Regions from separate parts of the Paenibacillus sp. FSL H3-0302 genome, predicted to be linked through region 1. Evidence: riboswitches for the same ligand, from Rfam matches in the RefSeq annotation. Region 1 holds a riboswitch; each other region holds the start of a gene.
What was found. Region 1 has a riboswitch for cobalamin ahead of MHH50_RS04540 (DUF4430 domain-containing protein). Riboswitches for the same ligand answer to the same signal wherever they lie in the genome.
Positions count from the first base shown of each region.

Region 2: it holds a riboswitch for cobalamin, as region 1 does, so the genes downstream of both, metE (5-methyltetrahydropteroyltriglutamate--homocysteine S-methyltransferase) here and MHH50_RS04540 (DUF4430 domain-containing protein) in region 1, are expected to answer to the same signal.
Region 3: it holds a riboswitch for cobalamin, as region 1 does, so the genes downstream of both, MHH50_RS03875 (S-layer homology domain-containing protein) here and MHH50_RS04540 (DUF4430 domain-containing protein) in region 1, are expected to answer to the same signal.

Region 1 is NZ_CP150284.1:1,061,194-1,067,871, reverse strand. It holds gene MHH50_RS04545 (methyl-accepting chemotaxis protein) at 1-1,328, opposite strand, end outside; gene MHH50_RS04540 (DUF4430 domain-containing protein) at 1,531-4,095, opposite strand; cobalamin riboswitch at 4,265-4,468, opposite strand; gene MHH50_RS04535 (hypothetical protein) at 4,596-6,678, opposite strand, start outside.
Region 2 is NZ_CP150284.1:4,958,193-4,964,870, forward strand. It holds gene MHH50_RS22080 (DUF1540 domain-containing protein) at 249-401, shown strand; gene metE (5-methyltetrahydropteroyltriglutamate--homocysteine S-methyltransferase) at 548-2,851, opposite strand; cobalamin riboswitch at 3,006-3,212, opposite strand; gene MHH50_RS22090 (undecaprenyl-diphosphate phosphatase) at 3,312-4,172, opposite strand; gene MHH50_RS22095 (DedA family protein) at 4,223-4,846, opposite strand; gene MHH50_RS22100 (FtsX-like permease family protein) at 4,864-6,678, opposite strand, start outside.
Region 3 is NZ_CP150284.1:890,579-897,256, reverse strand. It holds gene MHH50_RS03875 (S-layer homology domain-containing protein) at 1-1,899, opposite strand, end outside; cobalamin riboswitch at 2,062-2,263, opposite strand; gene MHH50_RS03870 (cellulase family glycosylhydrolase) at 2,605-4,326, shown strand; gene MHH50_RS03865 (transposase) at 4,396-4,689, opposite strand; gene MHH50_RS03860 (hypothetical protein) at 4,711-5,292, opposite strand; gene arcC (carbamate kinase) at 5,485-6,435, opposite strand; gene MHH50_RS03850 (tetratricopeptide repeat protein) at 6,472-6,678, opposite strand, start outside.

The DNA of each region.
Region 1 (6,678 bases):
ATATCTGTAACCCGCAAAGAACTATTTCTAGTTGCTTCCGCCAGATTACGAATTTCTCCAGCAACTACAGCAAATCCCCGTCCATGCTCACCGGCCCGTGCTGCTTCTATAGAAGCGTTGAGCGCAAGCAGATTCGTCTGTGTAGCAATACCGTTAATCGTTGTAATAATTGTATTAATCTCTTGTGACAATGTCCCCAGATTAGAAACAATCTCCTGACTCTGAGTTACACTGAGGTCAATTTCCTTCATCTGCACAATGATTTGGTCTACAGCCTCTACTCCACGATCCGATGAACCGGAAACTACTCCCATTAGATCCGACATTTCATAGCTGCTGCCCTCTACGGCTGCAATATCATTGGTCATTGCTTTTATTGAACGTGTTGTACTGTTAATGCTCTCTGTCTGTTCATCAAATCCCGCAGCAATCTCTCCAGAAGATACAGCGATCATTTGTGAAGCCAATGAGGTCTGCTCAGCACTAGCGCTCATCTCTTCCGATGAAGCTGACAGCAGTTCTGCACTCTCTGCAATCCCTTGCATCATCTTCCGCAAGCCCTGCAGCATATTGTTAAATGAACTGTTAATTTGGCCGATCTCATCCTTGGCGGTGTACGTTGCTACCACGGTCAAATCTCCATCTTCTGCCCGCTTCATTAGTCCTTGCAGTTCTTTAAGCGGTTTTGTTATCAGGCGAATGATTGCAATACTAATCAAGATACAAATCACCCAAGCGAAAGTAATCATTATGGTATTGTTTACACGCATGCTTTTAGCGGTTGCCATGGAACCTGAATTGTGTTCATCAGCATCTTTAAGCAAAGAATCACTAATTCCTTTAAGCAGGTTGATCATTTTTTCACGGGATTCGTTAAATTCGCCTGAAAATACTTTATAGGCCTCTTGATTATGATTACTATCAGCAATCTTTATAATGTTATCCCGCTGTGCACGATAATCTGGCAAAAAGGACTCATACTCTTTGATTTTACTTACAATAGCAGGATCATTATACTGAATCGCTTTCACCTTGTTCATAAGTTCATTATTATCTTGAACCTTCACTTGGATACTCTCAGAAAGTTCTTTGTTTTTGCTGGCATCAACGCTAATCAAACGCTCCAAAAGATAGGATTCAATAGCCCTATTATTCGTACGCATCTGCCCTACGTAAGAAACAGGCAATAAATTTTCATTATATGTCTCATTTGTCTTTTCGGCCATTTTGTTCATTGTGATGATGCCTATGCCCCCTACAGCATTCACCATAATTACTGCGAATACCAAAAGCAGCCCTATTTTGTATTTCACTTTCAAATTTTTCATCTACACTCCGCCTTCACATTATCTTATGATCTATCTATTTTTATCGGTCGGAAGGGCTAAGAGTTTGATGATTTTTAAAATATTGTGTCGAATAAAAGTATATATTGTCATAAAACGACTTTCCTCAAATAAAAAAAGGCGGGCACCCGATCCGCTATTACTCCGAATCCATGTGTGCCCGCCTAATCAAACTTCCTCTTCCTTATTCTCCAGAGGTATAGTACCAGTACAAAGTATCACCGTTCTGCAAAATATAACTGTCTGCACTGATGCTTGGATCCGCATCCCGGTTCGTTTTATACTTCCATCCGCTGCTTGGGCCTCCATCAAATTCAGCCAACCCGTCAATAGATTTCACGTAGATGCTTCCAGCGTTGCCGGATGATACTACCTTAGTCCCTAATTGACTGACTAGTAAGCTATAAGCCGTTTCGCCCTCTTTTAGAGCTACTGTTGTACTGGCTAGGATGGTTCCTCTCCGGCTATCTCCAATCACTGAGAGGGTAGCGGTAGCTTTTGCTGGAGCAATAACAGACGATCCGACAGTCAGAGACTGAGTATAACGCGCTACGCTCGGTACGCTATCTTTAGCATAACCGGTAACAGTTATTGTATAGCTATTTGCTGGGAGACCCCCATCAACAATAGCCACACCTTGTTCATTCGTGATTACCTTCTTATCACCAATCGAAACCTGCACACCTGCAGCTGGTGAGGTAACCGGATCAGAAGTGAAGCTTTCCTGATCCCACACCCACTTTTTCTGTGAAACCTTTACAGTAAAAGCTTCATTAGCTTTTGGCTGTGATGGGGTAAGCACCACAGCATCTACAACCTGTGTATTTTCTCCTGCATAATAGACAAGCACACGATCGGATTCCTGTAGTTCGAACGCATCCATACCCACACTTGGATATATCCACTCCCCGCCGCGTGATACCACGAAGCTCCACCATCCGTCGTAAGTACCTTGCGAAACTCCATGGATACCTGATACAAAGTTGCCATAAGACGATTTGGTGATATCCACTTTAAAATCATCGGTAGACCCTAGTTGTTGCAACGCTTCAAGGGCATTGGAGGCTTTCAAAGTCCCCTCACTAATCAACCCTTCCGGGCCTTCAACGGTTAGCGAAGCTGTTACATTCTTAGAAATCACTTTTAGAGCTTTTGTATATTTAGCAATCGTTGGGGCTTTGCCTTCACGGTAGCCAGTTACAGTCAGTGTATAGTCACCTGCGGGCATATTTCCTGAGAATACGGCCTCACCTTTAGTATTCGTCGTTACCGTCTGAGCTCCAATTTGGACCTGAACACCCGCAGCTTTTGCAGTTACAGGAGAGGAAGTGTTCGTAGCAGCGTCCCATTTCCACGTCTTACTAGTTACAGTGACGGTAAAGGAATCGCCCTCTTTAAGATTTGCTTTGGAAAGCGTAACGGAATCCACAAGCTTAGTGTCATCTCCGGCATAATAAATCAGTACCTGATCTGAATCTTTAAGTACAAAATCACTCATGCCTACATCGGGATTAATCCATTTTCCGTCACGTGATACAACGTACATCCATCCGTCATAACCACCAAAGCTTCCAGCAGCAATACTTCCGATGCCAGTCACATAACTGCCCGAAGGATTTGTGATCGGCAAGTTCGTTTGAAGCGCCAGCTTCTCTAACGCTCCAAGTGCGTTGCCAGCATAGGCGTACCCTTGTGCCAACGTGGCCTGTGGTCCCTCAATCGTTACTGGAGCGTAGATGAGTGAGCTCTGAATGGAGGATTTGGAAAAATCGTATAGCTTACTGTTGCTTCCTTTATATAGCAAATTATAGGCAACCAGCGCCTGAAGCCCTTGCTCTGTCGCCAGAATATTACTGCTTCCACCACGGCTATGGGTGAAGCTACCATCAGCTAGACGATAGCTAAGCAGGTTCTCCATTAGATCCACTTTGTTTTTGGTGTATTCTAATCCACTAGGATCAACTCCGAAGGAGGTGAGTCCAAGGATTGCTTGTGCGCTACTTTCAGCACTGTCACCGTAACCCCCATGGCTATCTTGAGCTGTAGATAACCAAGCTACGGCTTGTAGCCCTGCTAAGTAGGCTTCGGGATTATTTTTATGTGCCGCCAGAGCCGTCAAGGTTATCGCTGTCATATCAGGCTCACTTGCACCTGAGGTTAGTGCAAAGCCCCCATCCGGATTCTGTTTGGAGAGAATCTCCGTAAGGAGCTTATCCGCCGTCCATTTCGCGTCACTTGGGATATTATATTTACCAGAATCCAGCGCAAGTAAAGCATATACCGGATTATTAAGCGTCTGTTCACTGAGCTTGCTATTATTATAGATTTTCTCAATCAGATTATAGCCAGGAGTCGTTCCGTTACCAGCAAAGCTAGTAGGATCTGCACCAATCGCTCTCACTGCGAGCACGATTCGAGCATAATCGGTTACATTGGTGAAATCGCCAGCTGCATCCTTTACTTTTTTCTCAAGCTCTGAAAGGTAACTAGCCGGCAGCTTGTACCCTGCTTGCGCTAATCCAATGGCTTGCCAATCCGATTGCACGCCACCTTTCAAGAGATATTCCGCAGCCGCATAAGTCGCATCCGCAACATTAATCCGCTCCGCGGCAGTTGCCTCCAGACCGGCGCCAGCGCCCGCTTCTGCAAATATTTGTCCCGCCGGAGCAAGAGATGTTCCTAGAATTGAAATGACCATGAATAAGGCCAGCCCAAGTGCTACAAACTTGGAAGACATGATTTTCTTCATTGTTTAACCTCTTTCTGTATAAGAATGGGTACTGCCGGGAATAAGACGCATAACATAAAGACCGCCCCTTTGGAGGGCGGTCAGGGAAGATTACAAATTGAGGCTGCGGCGCTTGCTTCCTGCCAACAGTCCATCTGTATATGTTCCACATTCTTACCCCACGAAGAATAGAAACGCTCACGAAAAAGGCAGGTCTCCTGGCTAATGCTTCATCGCTGTTCTTCACCTTCCCACCCTACCTTCGGGGCAGTGGCTTATAGAAGAAACGCTCCGCACATACAGTGGCGGGACCGCGCCGGACTCTTGCACCGGACTTCCCTTTTAAGCAGACGACTAGATTGATAGAGTCTGCACCTTTTCCAGTATGTAGTATCTTATTTTGACATCCATAATCATATCTATTAATACATAGCATGTCTATAGAAAAGCTTAGTATGGGCAGCAAAAAAATGAACAGCAATACGCCACCTTCCGGTAGTTATTGCTGTTCAGAAAGCTTGTTATTCGACTGTTCCATCCGGACTTGCAGTCGGGGAGGGTTCAGCACTTGAATCAGAAGCTGGTGGAATATTAGGATCGGGATCTACGATCAATGTAAATCTTCCGGCTTTGATCATACTTTTCTCTAGAATTGTCGCTCCAGACTCCAATGTAACCTCAACCTGATAGGAAGGTTGTTCACCTTCAGTCACAGCTGTTGCGGAAGGTAACCCAGTGCTGTTCTCAGTATCAGAGGAAGGCGTAGTGGACGGAGAAGCATCAGCTACAGCGTTAGTAGAGTCTGCACCTTCTGCTGTTCCTCCAGTAGTGCCAGCGGCATCTGACTCGTCAGCAGCGTTTCCCTCATCCGTCCCATCCGTTGACGGCACTGGACAAGTCCCATTTGTAGCAGCGACCTTAAAGCTTTTATCTATCTTTGTAGACGAAGACATTAAACTAACCTCAGTCGGTTTAAACTGCACACAGTCATCTGCACTTGCGAAGGTGAACACCAATATGCTGCTCCCCTTATCTCCTTCGACGCTCTGATCCTTCAAGTATACTGAAGCCGGAGGCAGCATATTGCCTGCACTCTGAACAGGGGTCGGCTCAGGGCTTGTCCCCGGCAGAGCCGTCTTCGTATCATCCGGACGCAGCATACTGAATACGATAATTGCAATAATCACCAGAATACCCGTAATGGAGCCGGAGATTAAGAGTCGAAATCGGCTGCGGCTGATCCAGCGCGCCAGCGGGGAAGCCAGTTGGGAGCGGGCTTCATTGTACACATTTTGCAGAGCAGGCCGAGCTGCCGCGACATAGTTCTTTCGGAATTCCCGATTCTTGAACGCTTCACGATCACTGCTCAGGAAATACTTCAGAATCGCCTTACGGTAACCCGGTTGCAGCTTTTTATTCGAAACCGTAAATAAAGGATTGCCTTGCGACCAAGCAAAAAACCGATAGATGATTTCTTTGTCGGAACCGGCTTTACGCTTTAACAGCTCCAGAAGCGCATCGTAATCCAGCGGACCCCCTTCACGCTGAGTTGTATAGTAAAAGGCTAGCGGAAGCCGTTCAAAGGGTTCCAGAACACGCGCCTCTTTTAGCAAACGACGACCCAGTAGCTGCACATCGTCTAGTTCCTGCGGAGACAATCCTGTAAAAATCTCCTCATTCGGCTTCTCTTCACCAAACCAGCGGTAAGCGGCACGCAGCGCATTCTCTTTCTGCTTGCTAATCCTATCCAGTGGCGGCTGCCAATCGACAACATTACCATACCGTAAAAAAACTACCTCCAGAAGCTCCTCCTGCGTCATATCAGAAAGCGATAAGCGGTTCAGTAAGAATCTATCTGCTGAAGCAGCAAGATCCTGCATTAGGGAGAGTGCCTTAGGAGCAACTCCTGTTCCTTTGCGGCGATCTTTTTCTGCCTTATCTACAATTTCATGAATTTCCGCCACAGAAGCCACCGGATCATGCTCCAGCTGGAGCTTTTCTAGCAAATAATCCTTCACAGCATTTTGAGCAAAAGACTGCTCTAACGCCACTGGCAGGAACCGCCCCCAATGGAGCACAAAGCTCAGAATATCCGCAGATCTGGACGCCGCAGCTAGTCTTGATTCCATATAAGGCTCAAGTAGCTGCTTACGGAAATAAGTTTCAGACATCACGCGCTGGAAGTAAGCTGCACTTAACTCATCATTACTCTCAATGATCCCGTAAGCAGCACTCAAAATATCCTTGCGGCCCGCTTCCACACTATGAAGCATCCCATTGATGAAATAATCCACGATTCTGACCCTGTAATTGTGATCCTTAAGTACAAAATACTCTTTAAAGCATTCCATAATCGCCGGATCTGGCACATTTCTTTGCCGAATCAGATCAAATTCCCGGTCAAACCGTTCTAAGAAAATATCATTCAAGCGGATTCTAGAATGAATTGCACCGTCTGGTTTAAGGTAAGAAAGCAAACCACTTAGCACCGCACTCTTGTTTTCCGTATATAAATGCTCGTTCCCTTGCTCAATCTCATAAAATATAGCCAGCTCATTATAGAAAGAAAGGGATAGCTTGTGCTCAGGACTCTCTCCACGCAGA
Region 2 (6,678 bases), 3.0 Mb from region 1:
GCATTTCTGCGGCTCTTATTGGACATATTTTTGATGTGGGAAGGTGACCCGAAAGTTAAAGAACTCATTTGCTTACAAACTCATTATTTGGTACAATTACCACGTCTAACCTAGTAAAAAAAGCCAAATACCCTCTATTCATAATGAATGAGGGCGTGACACGGCTTTGTTGAGACAAGCTCCACCTTGCTGAACAGAGCCGTTCATTGAATGATACTATCAATTACTATAAGGGGAGGTGAACCCTCATGGCAAAAGACGTAGTTTGTGAAGTTAACTCCTGCACCCACTGGGCAGAAGAGAACAAATGCAGCGCTGAATCGATCTTCGTAGCTTTCCACAGCTCCCAAGAACCAAAACGCGCAGAAGAAACAGATTGCAAAACTTTCGAAAGTAAATAAGTAAATGCCTGAAGGGACCCTCCACGGTTCCTTCTTTTTCTTTTTCATTCTAACAAGATTGAGAATTATTATCAAGTAGCTGATTATAAAAAAATAAGTGAACTAAAAAGCCAGGGTAAATTACCCTGGCTCTAATTTATTTATGTCTATTTTGATGCAATAACCCCTGACTTTTCCCTCGCAATAGCAGCAGCGCTTACCATGTTACGTAGTGCATCCTCTGTCTCCTGCCAGCCACGTGTTTTCAGACCGCAATCCGGATTAATCCAGAACTGTTCAGGGTCCAGCACCCGCAGCGCACGATCGATATTCGCCGTCATTTCTTCTACAGCCGGAACCCTCGGACTATGGATGTCATACACTCCAAGACCAATTCCTTTATCATAGGCCTGCTCCTCAAAGCTGATAATCAGCTCCCCATGGCTACGTGAAGTCTCAATGGAGATTACATCAGCATCCATAGCCGATATGGAATCGATCATGTCATTGAATTCGCTATAGCACATATGCGTATGAATTTGTGTCGTAGCCTTCACATGGTTCGTAGCAACGCGGAACGACTTCACTGCCCAGTTCAGGTAATGCTCACGGTCTTCTGCCTTAAGCGGAAGTCCTTCACGTATAGCCGGCTCATCCACTTGAATCATTTCGATGCCTGCATCTTCTAGCGCTTTTACTTCATGGCGAAGGGCAAGAGCAATTTGATTGGCTACCTCTTCCCGGCTGAGATCATCACGTACAAATGACCAATTGAGGATAGTTACAGGACCCGTCAACATTCCTTTAACCGGAAGCTTCGTCAACGATTGTGCATAGACACTTTCTTTAACAGTCATAGGCTGTATAAATGCAACATCCGCGTAGATCACCGGTGGCTTAACGCAACGGGAACCGTAGGATTGAACCCAGCCATTACTAGTAAACAAGTATCCGTCCAGCTTTTCTCCGAAAAACTCCACCATATCTGTACGCTCGAACTCACCGTGGACCAGAACATCCAGACCTAGCTTTTCTTGGAAGGTAATTGCATCCGCGATCTGCTCACGAACAAATCCATCATAACGCTCCTGATTCCAGACCCCTTTACGCCATTTCAATCTCGCCTGACGCACTTCTACTGTCTGTGGGAAGCTACCAATTGTAGTGGTTGGCAGAAGTGGAAGCTGCCATTTCTCTTGCTGCACCTTTAAGCGTTCAGCAAAAGGCAAACTGCGTTGGTCAGGCAAAGCTGCAAGTGCAAGCACTTGCTCCGCCACATCCTTACGGCCACGCTCAGGTAGTGCGCGGAATGCTGCAATAGCTTCACGACTAGCGGCCAGCGCTGCTTTAGAAGCTTCTCCTTTATCTGCGAGGGCTGCTCCGAGCAGACTAAGCTCTGCAAGCTTCTCATCGGCAAAAGCTAACGCATTCTTAACTGTCGCCTTCAGCTTCACCTCACCTTGAACGGTGACTGGGACATGCAGCAGACTGCAAGAAGGCTGAAGAATAAGACGATCAAGCGGCACATGAACACTGAGCTTTTCTACCAGTTGCAGCTTAGCGTCTAAATCGGAACGCCAGATGTTCCGTCCATCAATAATTCCGGCACCCAGCCATTTGTCCTTCGGCCAGCCAAGACGTTCGATAGAAGCCAGATTTGCTCCACCATCGTGCACAAAGTCAAGACCCAAGCCTTGAACAGGCAACTCTAGCAGTGCTTCCAACGGTTCAGCAGCTTCAAAATACGTCTGTAAAATAATATTCAAGCCCGGCACGGAGCCGGCAATTTCTGTGTATATCGAGTTAAGCAGTGTTAATTCTTCTTTACTTATGCCTGTAACAATCGCTGGCTCATCGATTTGTACCCAGCTTACCCCTTCTTGCTTCAGTTCCTGTAGCAGTTGAACATAGACTGGAACAAAACGTGCAGCAATCTTGGCGATATCTGCCGCTGCGTAACCTTTGGACAGCTTAAGGAAGGTATACAGACCTAAAAGTACCGGTTTACCTTCAATCCCTGCCTGCGATTTAGCAAAACGATAAGCCGCTAGAGGTTTATTTTCAGTCAGGCGTGGTGTTTGTGTGCCGATCTCTGGAACGATATAGTGATAGTTCGTATTGAACCATTTGGTCATCTCACAGGCAGTAGCCTCAGCATTACCACGGGCCATTGCAAAATAAAGATCAAGCCCGATGTCGCCGCCATCATACGTGTACCGTGGAGGTACAATTCCAAACATAACAGCCGTATCCAACACATGGTCATAAAAAGTAAAATCATTTACCGGAATAAGCTCAATTCCTGCCTCTTGCTGGGTCTTCAAATGCTGCAGCTGAATTGCTGCCATTTCGGAGCGGAATTGCTCCTCATTTATTTTCCCCTGCCAGTAGGCTTCCAGTGACTTTTTCCACTCGCGGTTCTTTCCGATTCTCGGATATCCAAGATTGCTTACTTTTACTTTATTCGTCATCTCGATACACTCCCTCTTCCATCTCTTATTTCAAACTCCAAAGCTACTTGCTTTCCTATAAAAAAGAGCGCCCTTCCCTAAAAAAGTCAAAGGGAAAGACGCCCATGATATACCCATGGTTAACGTCTAACACCTCCCTATCTTCCGTAGGTGAAGCAGTGCTGTTGAAACAGGCAGGTCTCCTGGCTAGCGGCGTCAACATCTTGAGCAGTCTTCCCAGCAGTAGTAAATTGCCAGTGACCTCTGTTGCTCGAGATTCTTCCGTTACAGTGGCGGGACCGCATCGGCTTCGAACCGAATTTCCCTATTAAGCCTACCGAATTACTATTTTCCGGTCAGCACCTGTCTCCGATATCATTCATCATTTGAGTGTCTTAATCTGATGTCATCATACGTGAAAGCCCCAGCAATCTGCAATAGATTACTGGGGCTTCTGTTATATCGATTCCTTATAACGGACTTAGAAAAATACGAAATATACTACAGCAGCAAGAATTATACGGTATATAGCAAACGGTAAGAGCTTGATACGATTGATCAGTTTTAAGAAGAAACGCATCGATAACAGCGCAAATAGGAAGGCACTAATAAAGCCTGCAATAAAAAACGGCAACGCGTCCATGGTGAAATATTGCCAGTTTTTCATCAGTGACAACAGACTGGCACCTGCCATGATGGGTACTGCCATAATAAACGTAAAATCAGCAGCGGCACGATGGCTCATCCCGAGGAGTACTCCACCAGAAATCGTCGAGCCCGAGCGTGAAAATCCAGGCCATAACGAAAAACACTGTACAAGACCTACACCAAGTGCCTGTTTGTATGTAATCTGATCTACACTCTCAGTTCTGATCTTCTTCGGCCCAAACAGATCGGCAATAATCATTAATATAGCCCCAATCACTAGACCAATTAACACTGTTGAGGTAGAGAATAAATGCTCATCAATATAATCATTAAACAGAACACCTAACACACCTGCAGGCACTAACCCTACCAGAACCTGAGTCAGCTTGAGATGCCCGCCCTGCTCCAACTGCGGTAGCTCCTCTGTTACAGGATCCAACTGCTTACGGCTGAAACGCTTTAAGCCTAACAAATCAATGAACCGATTTCTAAAGATCACAACAACCGCTAATATTGAACCCAGTTGAATAACTACTTTGAAGGTATTTGCCGTATATTGTCCAAATAACTCCTGTGATTTCAGCCACATATCATCAACAATAATCATATGACCCGTGGAGGATACTGGAGCAAATTCGGTTAAACCTTCAACAAGCCCCAAAATAATGGCTTTAATAATCGTTAATAGCTCCATGTGTTTCCCTCCTTTTTAATAGTCATTTCTATTATCAGTCCACTACCCGCTTAGCCCTCAGTGTTCATTCTCCGGCTGCGTTTGCGGAAGTACAGAAACCCAAGAATAACTAATCCGCCAGCAATTAGTACATAGACTACATTGGAGTACACGTCCATGTACATAGCAATGTCTTCCCAGGATTCTCCTAAAGCCGCGCCAATAAGCACAAGCAGCAAATTCCATCCCAATGTGCCAATCGTTGTGAAGATCATAAATACTCCAAATTTCATGCCCGACATTCCCGCCGGAATCGAAATCAGACTGCGGACCAGCGGAACCATCCGACAAAACAATACAGTCCAGTAGCCATATTTATCAAACCAGGCGTCAGCCTTGTGGATATCTTTTTTACTGACCCTAATTAGGCTACCCCAGCGTTCAACCAGTTTCTCTAACCGGCTCACATCCAATAATCGGCCAATATAATAGAGAATTACTGCACCCAGTAGTGAACCAGCCGTGGCAGCAATGATTACACCAGGGATCGTCAAGCTCGTCGTAGTCGTCATAAATCCTCCAAAGGGCAGGATCACTTCTGAAGGAATTGGTGGAAATATATTTTCAAAGGCCAGCATCAGAAAAATACCGAAGTAACCAAACTGCTCCATAAAATCTGTAATCCATGCTTGCATCTTGTTACCCCCATTTCTCATATCAAGTTCTTCTTCAGGTTGCGTAAATAGCGGCTGCGAATAAAAAAGAAGTATAGTCCTTGAACAGCCAAATATCCGAGTAACACCGCGCCTGTCTCCGTTGCGATAGATAAGTAGAACAACCGTTGAAGCGCAATAAAGGCAAACACACTGTGTAAAATAGCTATTCCGACCGGCACAAAAAACAACAAAGACAGCTGAATCGTAACTATTCGATTGAGTTCTTTATCCGTAAGTCCCATCTTGGACAAAGTGGAATATTGATTGCGATCATGATCAAGATCGGTATATAACCGGAAGTAAAGAAAGCTGCCTGCCGCGATAAAAAAGACAGTACCCACCAGCAAGGAAGCAAAAAGCATTGTGTTATACAATGTTTTCTGAAGCTCAAACAGCGTGCCGCTGATCACAATCGCATACGGAGAATCACTTTCATAGGACTGTTTGCCTTTATGGGCAAGATCAGCAGCGATACCTACCGTCTGTGGAAAATCCTCTACATAAAAACCTGTATAAAGATCCGTCTGCACGGGATCAATAGCGCTGTAGAGCTCATCACTGATCACGACACCACTAAAATCCCCGCCATCTCTACCATCCAGCTCCGGCAATAAATATTCGGCGATGGGAACTTGCTCGGTATAACCTATTTCTTTAATGGCAAGTCCTTGCTGCAAGGAATAGACCGCTTTTACTCTGCCTTCTGTTAAACTGCGATCCCGCTGTGAACCAATCATCACCAGACCTTCGTTGCCCACCAGAGCACGCTCATCTGTTGGGAACCCTGCACGTTGCAGGGCGAGATTATAATCACTGAAAGCAATCAAGGGAAGGCGTAAAGTGCGATCGGGTCCAGTCTGAGCTTCAACCTCAGCATATTTAATCGGGATACTAAGCGCCTCATAAGGGAGTTCGTGCGTCTTGAGCTCTTCCTTAATTTCGTTCAGATGCTGATCAAAGGGTACACCCGTCTGATTTCCTTTGGCTACATAACCCACTGCTGCGGGATAATCCAATTTCAGTTCTCTGGAAAGTGTATGTATCGATGCAAATACCCCTACGGAAGTGAAGGAGACTGCGGATACAATCGTCACCATAAAAAACATTCGGCCATTCTCTTTCCAGCGGTAGGACAAACCGGATAAAGTGATGATATTCGTACGATGCCAATACAAGTGCCGAATGTCCTTAAGCAGCTTAACCAAACAAATACTTAGCTGGGTATAAAAGAGATACGTCCCGATAACCGTAATCGCAACGACCGGAAACATGACTTTCTCTACGGAAGCAGCTTTTGCAGTAGCCGCCATATAATAACCACTGATCAGCAGTACAGCAGAAATAATAGATAATACAAAGGATACTTTGGGTTCTTCTTCTGCCTTACGCTCTCCCTGAAACAGACGCATCAGTGACTCATTGCCGATAAAAACAAAGGTGCAAAGCGATATCAGAAAAAACAATAACACGAAGCTGCAAATCGTAAGCACAAGTGCCTGCCATGGGAGATGAAAGGTTAACAGGGGAATTCCCAAAAAAGTAGATCCGATCATCAAAAATAATTTGCCCAGAAGTAACCCGAGAAGGGTACCTGTCAGGATGGCAGAGGTGCCGATCATCATATTTTCCAGAAAAACCATGGTGTTCAGCTGTCTCTTCGTCATTCCATGCATCAATAAAATTCCGAACTCCATCTTGCGCGACTGCAGGAAGGATCCAACGGATACGAGTACGAACAAAGAACAAAAGACATAAATAATTGCCTCTGCCACCATCATCGTATGAGCCGCCGTACTATAAATTAAGCTCTT
Region 3 (6,678 bases), 170 kb from region 1:
ATTGATCAGACGATCATAGGACACAAGAGCATACGTACCTTGGTCCGTCGCCATATTGTCCACTTTGCCTGTGAGGATATGCTTAAATCCACCCTCAGGTGCAGCAAAGCTAAGTAATGCATCAATAAGCGAATTTCCACTTTTAACAAATCTAGCGTCAGTGTGCGGATCTACGCCTACACCAGTTAAGGCTACAATTACCTGCGAGATACTCTCGCTGCTAGTGCTTCCCCAGCTTGTAAATCCGCCTTGATTGTTTTGGTTATCGGACAGCCATTGGATGGCCCGATCCACGGCAGCTTTTACATCATCACGGGTTGCATAATAAGGTGCAAGAGCTTGCATCGCCATCGCAGTCATATCGACATCGGCTTTGGTTACGCCTAATGCCCAGCCACCAGCTTCTGCTGTACCTTTTTTAACCTCTTTATCTAAAATATACTGAACTAGTTTTTCTCTTGTGGTCTGTTCTGTAACTCCATCAACTACAGGAATCTCATAGTTATGGCTATCTAGCGCAATCAGAGCAAAAATCGGACCATTATTGCCTTGCTTTTGGATATATTGATAATCAGCGAGTGCTTTTCTCAGATCATATCCCGCAACATTTGTGATATCTTTTCCGATAGAGGTAAGTCCTAATATTGCTCTGGAATTCTCTGTGCTTTTATTGGCGTCGAGTTTTCCATCCTCTTTAATGATTGATCCTATTTTCGTTGCTACATTGTTGTAATAAAGATCGTAATAACCGTTAGGTACTGTATAGTTCGCCCGGGCCAGAGAAAGGATTGACCATTCTCCACTGCCTGTTCCAAACGTTGGATTCTTTACAGTATTTAAAATATAAGCAAGGTTTTTATCTAACTGTTGTTTGACGGCAACTGTAGTTTCCAGTTTGTAAGTAACCTGATAAGTTACATTTGTTTTGTTTCCAGCTCCGTCAAGAGCCGTTACAGTAATTGCATTACTGCCTGAATTCAGAGTAGCTTTGTACTCCCCATTTGCAGGTGATAAAGTAACTCCATTCAGCTTCACTTCTGGAGTAATGTCACTATATACATTGTCTGTGACAGCTACTTTGAAGCTTATTTCTTTATTGGATACTTCCTGTTTATCTTGTATGCCACTTACTGTAATAACAGGGGGTTCTATGTCTAATGCATTATTAAGACCGACAAGCGCATGATCTACACTTATTTGAGAGCTTGCCATGTTTTCGAGCACGGAATAGGCTTCATAAACTGCCGATTGCACTACTGGTCTGTCCAAAATAGTTTCTTTATTAGGGGCACTGTTAATCTCGGCGATTTCCGCAGTTAAAGCATCCTTATTGGCAAGTTGAACTGGGATTTCCCCCCAGCCGCCAAGATCAGAACCATAGCCATAAGTGGTGAACTGAGTTCGAATGATGTCACCGTCTTGAGGCTTATAATCGGTCATCCCAAACGGAGGAAACACATTATTTACTGCATACATCCAACCCGACATGGAGGTGTAGTCAAACTGACTTAACCACTCGGGGTCTGCTTTAGTGCCGACTGTATTCCCATCGACTGAAATCATATCTAAAATATATTGTGGAATATTGACTTCGCTTCTGCCACTATCTTTAACTTCTGATAAATAAAAACCACTATCTATATTTCCTAAATATCTATAATTCCCATCACCTAGCGCACGTGTTATTAAAGATGCGCCATTATCGCCTTCATAAATCGGAACTTTAATAGGTTCCTTAATATACCCTTGGCCTAAGGTGAATTTCTCTACGGATACAGATACATACCCTTTAAGGGTAGAGCTTGCTCCATCTGCTTGAGCCGGGATTACACTTGTAGAGAATGTCGTAATAAATACAGCTACAATAAGTAACCACGCTAAAAACTTATTTTTCTTCATTTTTCCATAACCCTTCCCTTCATACCTATGATAAAAAACAGAATAAACTTTCTCATAACCACAAAAAAACCACTCAACATAAACGTCAAGAGGTTAAGATAGTGAACCACAATAATAGCTGGCAAACACTATTCAAGCACCTCTCTATCGATCGTAGAGTTTGATGGTGTAACAGAAAAAGGCAGATATTCTGGCTCAAGTATCATCACCCTTGCTGCCTTCCCAGTTTCCCAGTGGCATTTTGCAAGGACTCCTCTTTCACAGCGGCGGGACCGCGCGGGATTCACACCCGCTTTCCATTTAACCAATCTATGATTGTACTTCCGCAACATTCATAGTTGGCACCTATTTCTAATTTTAAATTTTCATGCTTCATCATAACTAATATATATGCTTTTGTCATGTTATATTTCTTTTTTGTATAACGGGCAGCTAGAGATAATCCTATTGAATAACCAATTTCTACGAGTAGGGTTATTCAAATAATTTCTTTATCCAACTGTGGGGCAAATTAATTTAAATCACTAATTCTTATATGAATTTACCACAAATTAGTAAGGTACTCGCTAAGTGTATTCTATGTTAGGGTATATTCAGAAAGCGTTTACAAAATAAAACTGGAGGTGTTTGTGTTCATCTAACCACCGAGTACAGCGTCAACGCCAGGTCCAAGCATCCTAAATTTATCTCACAAAGGAGAATTCAATGACTACGCGAATCCAGAAATCCTTCTTATCATTGACACTTGTCACCGCTCTTCTGCTCTCTCTGTTCTCATCCATGGCCGCAGCTGCAACTAAGGACGAGCAACAAGCTAAGGCAGCGCCAAAGAGTAAGATCCAATCCTATGTAGACGAAATGCAGCCCGGATGGAACCTTGGCAATACTTTAGATGCTACAGGTGAGGATGAAACCTCCTGGGGCAATCCACGTGTGACCCAAGAACTTATTAAAAAGATCGCCGCTCAAGGCTATAAAAGCATTCGGATTCCTGTGACCTGGGATACTCACATGGGTGCGGCACCAGACTATACCCTAGAAAAGGCCTACCTCGACCGTGTGGAAGAAGTTGTCGGCTGGGCACTGGACGCCAAGCTTTATGTCATGATTAATGTCCATCATGATTCCTGGCTATGGGTAAGCCATATGGAAGAAAAACACGATGAAACGCTGGCGCGTTATAATTCAGCCTGGACTCAAATTGCCGATCGCTTCAAGGACAAACCCGATAAGCTGATGTTCGAGAGCATAAATGAACCTCGATTCACCGATGGTGGAAGTACGGACGAAGCAAAAATGGAGCAAATGCTTACTGAACTCAATAACTCCTTCTATCAAATCGTGCGGAAATCCGGTGGAAAAAACGACCTTCGCCCACTTGTATTGCCTTCACTAGAGTCTTCACCTACGCAAACAAGAATGGATCATCTCTATAAGACGATTACGGCTCTGAACGATCCAAATATTATTGCGACCGTTCACTTCTATGGCTTCTGGCCTTTTAGTGTGAACATTGCCGGCTACACCACGTTTGAAAAAGATACAAAAAACGATATCACTCAAACTTTTGATAACGTTTACAATACATTTGTAGCTAAAGGCATCCCTGTCATCGTCGGCGAATTTGGTTTATTAGGTTTCGATAAAGACACGGGTGTGATTGAACAGGGCGAGAAGCTTAAATTCTTTGAGTATCTGACTTATTATTTGAAAGAAAAGAAAATGACTTCCATGCTCTGGGATAACGGACAGCATTTCAACCGTAAAACTTATAAGTGGTCTGATCCTGAACTCCACAATGTATTAATGTCTGGTCTGAAGGAGCGTTCCTCCAGCACCGAAAGCGATTTGGTCTACCTAAAAAAAGGTGCACAAATCAAAGATACCAAGGTTAAGCTAAACCTGAACGGCAATAAGCTAACCACCATTAGTGCCAACGGAAAGTATCTGACCAAAGGTAAAGATTACACCTTAAATGGTGAGGAGCTCACCATCAAAGCCAGCCAACTCAAAAAGCTCACAGCTTCCCAAAAATACGGTGAAAATGCCGTGCTGACTCTGAAATTCAACAAGGGTGTTGCGTGGAGACTTAAGGTGATTGTGTATGACACAGCTAAATTAAGCGATGCAAAAGGCACGACTGAATCCTTTGCCATTCCGACCACCTTTAATGGTAACCAGCTTGCCACAATGGAAGCTGTATATACCGCTGGTGGCAATGCAGGTCCGCAGGACTGGACTCCATTTAAGGAATTCGGCAATACCTTCTCACCTTCTTATAACACTAAAGAAATCAAGCTGCTTCCCGCGTTCTTTAAAGATGTTAAAGACGGCGAGGTAATCCTGAAGTTCCACTTCTGGAATGGGGATATCATCACCTACAAGATCACGAAGAGCGGAACAAACGTTGTAGGAAAGTCCTCTTAACCCCCCGTCCTGTTAACAACACAAATAGGGGTGTCCTTCGCAGGAACATCCCTATTTGTATTGTACCGATCACATATAAACCTCGTCATACGAAATTATCATCAACCGATAAATTAAATAAACGCCAAGATAGGCTCCGGTAATAAGAAACATTGGATTTAAAAATATCGCATGGATCGAGGTCATAAATACAGCATGATCTCTTAATATTTCGTAAATTGCCAAGGCAGAAATATTTCCAAAGATAATCGTACTTAAGATCGAAACAACATTGAAAACTATACGCCACTTTATGGATTTCCCCTGTAACATCAGCATAACAATGGGAACAAGAATACTACCAAGTACGATTAGAAATTTCATCCAGCTCACCTCGGTAATTTTTTAATCGTCCAGTTCCACACTTTCGATTTGTCCGTCTGCATTTACCGTCCACTCGATTTCAACGCCATTGTTCAATCCGAGCTTGTCTTCATCTTCAATGACTATATGATCAGGAATCGTTAAGGTTTGCTCTTTACCGCCCTCCACTTGAACAGTAACCTGTTTACCCTTAACCGCAGTGATCCTTCCGTCATATTCAATCTGCTGCAAAACAATCTTTTGATTCGGATCTGTGATGGTGACCCGCTTGCCTCCGTCAGTTAGCAGCTCAACCTTTTTATGATAGTTATCTTTTAACGAAACCTCCTTGATAACTCTCTGAATGCTAACCCCCTCTGGAAGTTTCCCAGTATTTGAGCCGGGTGACGCAGATGTTAGAGGTTGTTCTGTTGCGTTATTCGTAGGTACAGGTGTAGTTGCTTCTGCAGAAGGTGCTGCGGTTTCTACTTGAGCTGTTGGAGTAGGCACTTGAGTCTCATCCGCTGCTTTAGTGCAACCACTTAGCAATACCGTACATGCACAAATACAACAAAGAATTGTAGCCCTGGTAAAACGTTGTGTTGTTCCTTTATTCGATATCATCTTTTACCCCCGCATTTTAATGTATTTTTTTCTCTATAGTGGACATAGTTTTACCTCTTATCTTCCTTTTATTCACCAGAATATGGCCATCTGAAAGCAACAGTTAGATAACAATTCATGAATATGTCAAAAAACCGCCCTGATTTAGATCAGTGGCGGTCTCCATGAAATGATGAGATAAATTAGATCCTATTAATTTACAATATGTGTGCCAGCCTGTTGGCTCATCGCAGCTTTCATATTTTCCGGATTGGTAATGATAACTCTGCGTCCCTCTTTTTTCAAAAAGCTAAGACTTGCTTCAATTTTAGGCTGCATACTGCCAGCAGGAAAATGACCCTGCTCCGCATATACCAACATTTCTGCCGCTGTAACTTCTTCAAGAGCCTTCTGCTCAGGCGTACCGAAATTCACACATACCTGAGGAACTCCTGTTGTAATGATAAGAGATTCTGCATCGATCTGTTCGGCCAGCAGACTTGTAGCAAAGTCTTTGTCAATGACCGCATCGATACCTTCGTAGGTATTATTTTCGGTTTTGATCACAGGAATCCCGCCTCCGCCAACAGCGATTACCACATAACCCGTCTCAATGAGTGATTTAATGACGTCTTTTTCAACGATATCAATCGGCTTAGGCGATGGAACAACACGGCGGTAACCTCGACCTGAATCCTCAATGATGACCCAATCTGGCTTGGCACGCTTCATCTCCTCTGCTTGCTCAAGCGTGAAGAAGGAGCCCACTGGTTTCGAGGGAGACTGAAAATTCGGATCATTTTTGCTAACCTCGACCTGAGTAATGACTGTGGCAACCTTTTTGTCTAATCTGCGATGAATGAATTCATTTGTTAAGGCCTGCTGAATTAAATAGCCTATGCCCCCTTGCGTGCCCGCCACGCAATTGACCAGCGGAGTAACATCCATTCCAGTGACTTCCGAAGCCACCTCGCTTCGTCTCAGCTCGAATCCAACCTGTGGACCGTTGCCGTGAGTAACCACCACATCGTTGCCTGCTTGCACCAGATCAGCGATATTGACAGCAATTTCACGTACTGCCTCAGATTGATCCTCTATAGAATCGCGGCCATTGTCTTTCACCAATGAATTACCGCCAATGGCTACAACTATAAATTTACTCATTCCATTCCTCCTGACGGATCAGTTGATCCTCATTTATTAGCGTTTAAGGGCCAGCTGAAATTGTTCCTTCGCGAAGTGAAAATCCGGATTGGCAGGATTATAGCTGATAGCAATATCTATTTCTTGAATGGCCATTTCATGATCACCAAGTAAACCAAGTGACTGTGCCTTATGATGATGATATAAAGGATTGCTCGGATCGTTAGCAATTGCGTTCTCAATCGCCTCAACTGCCTCTTGATG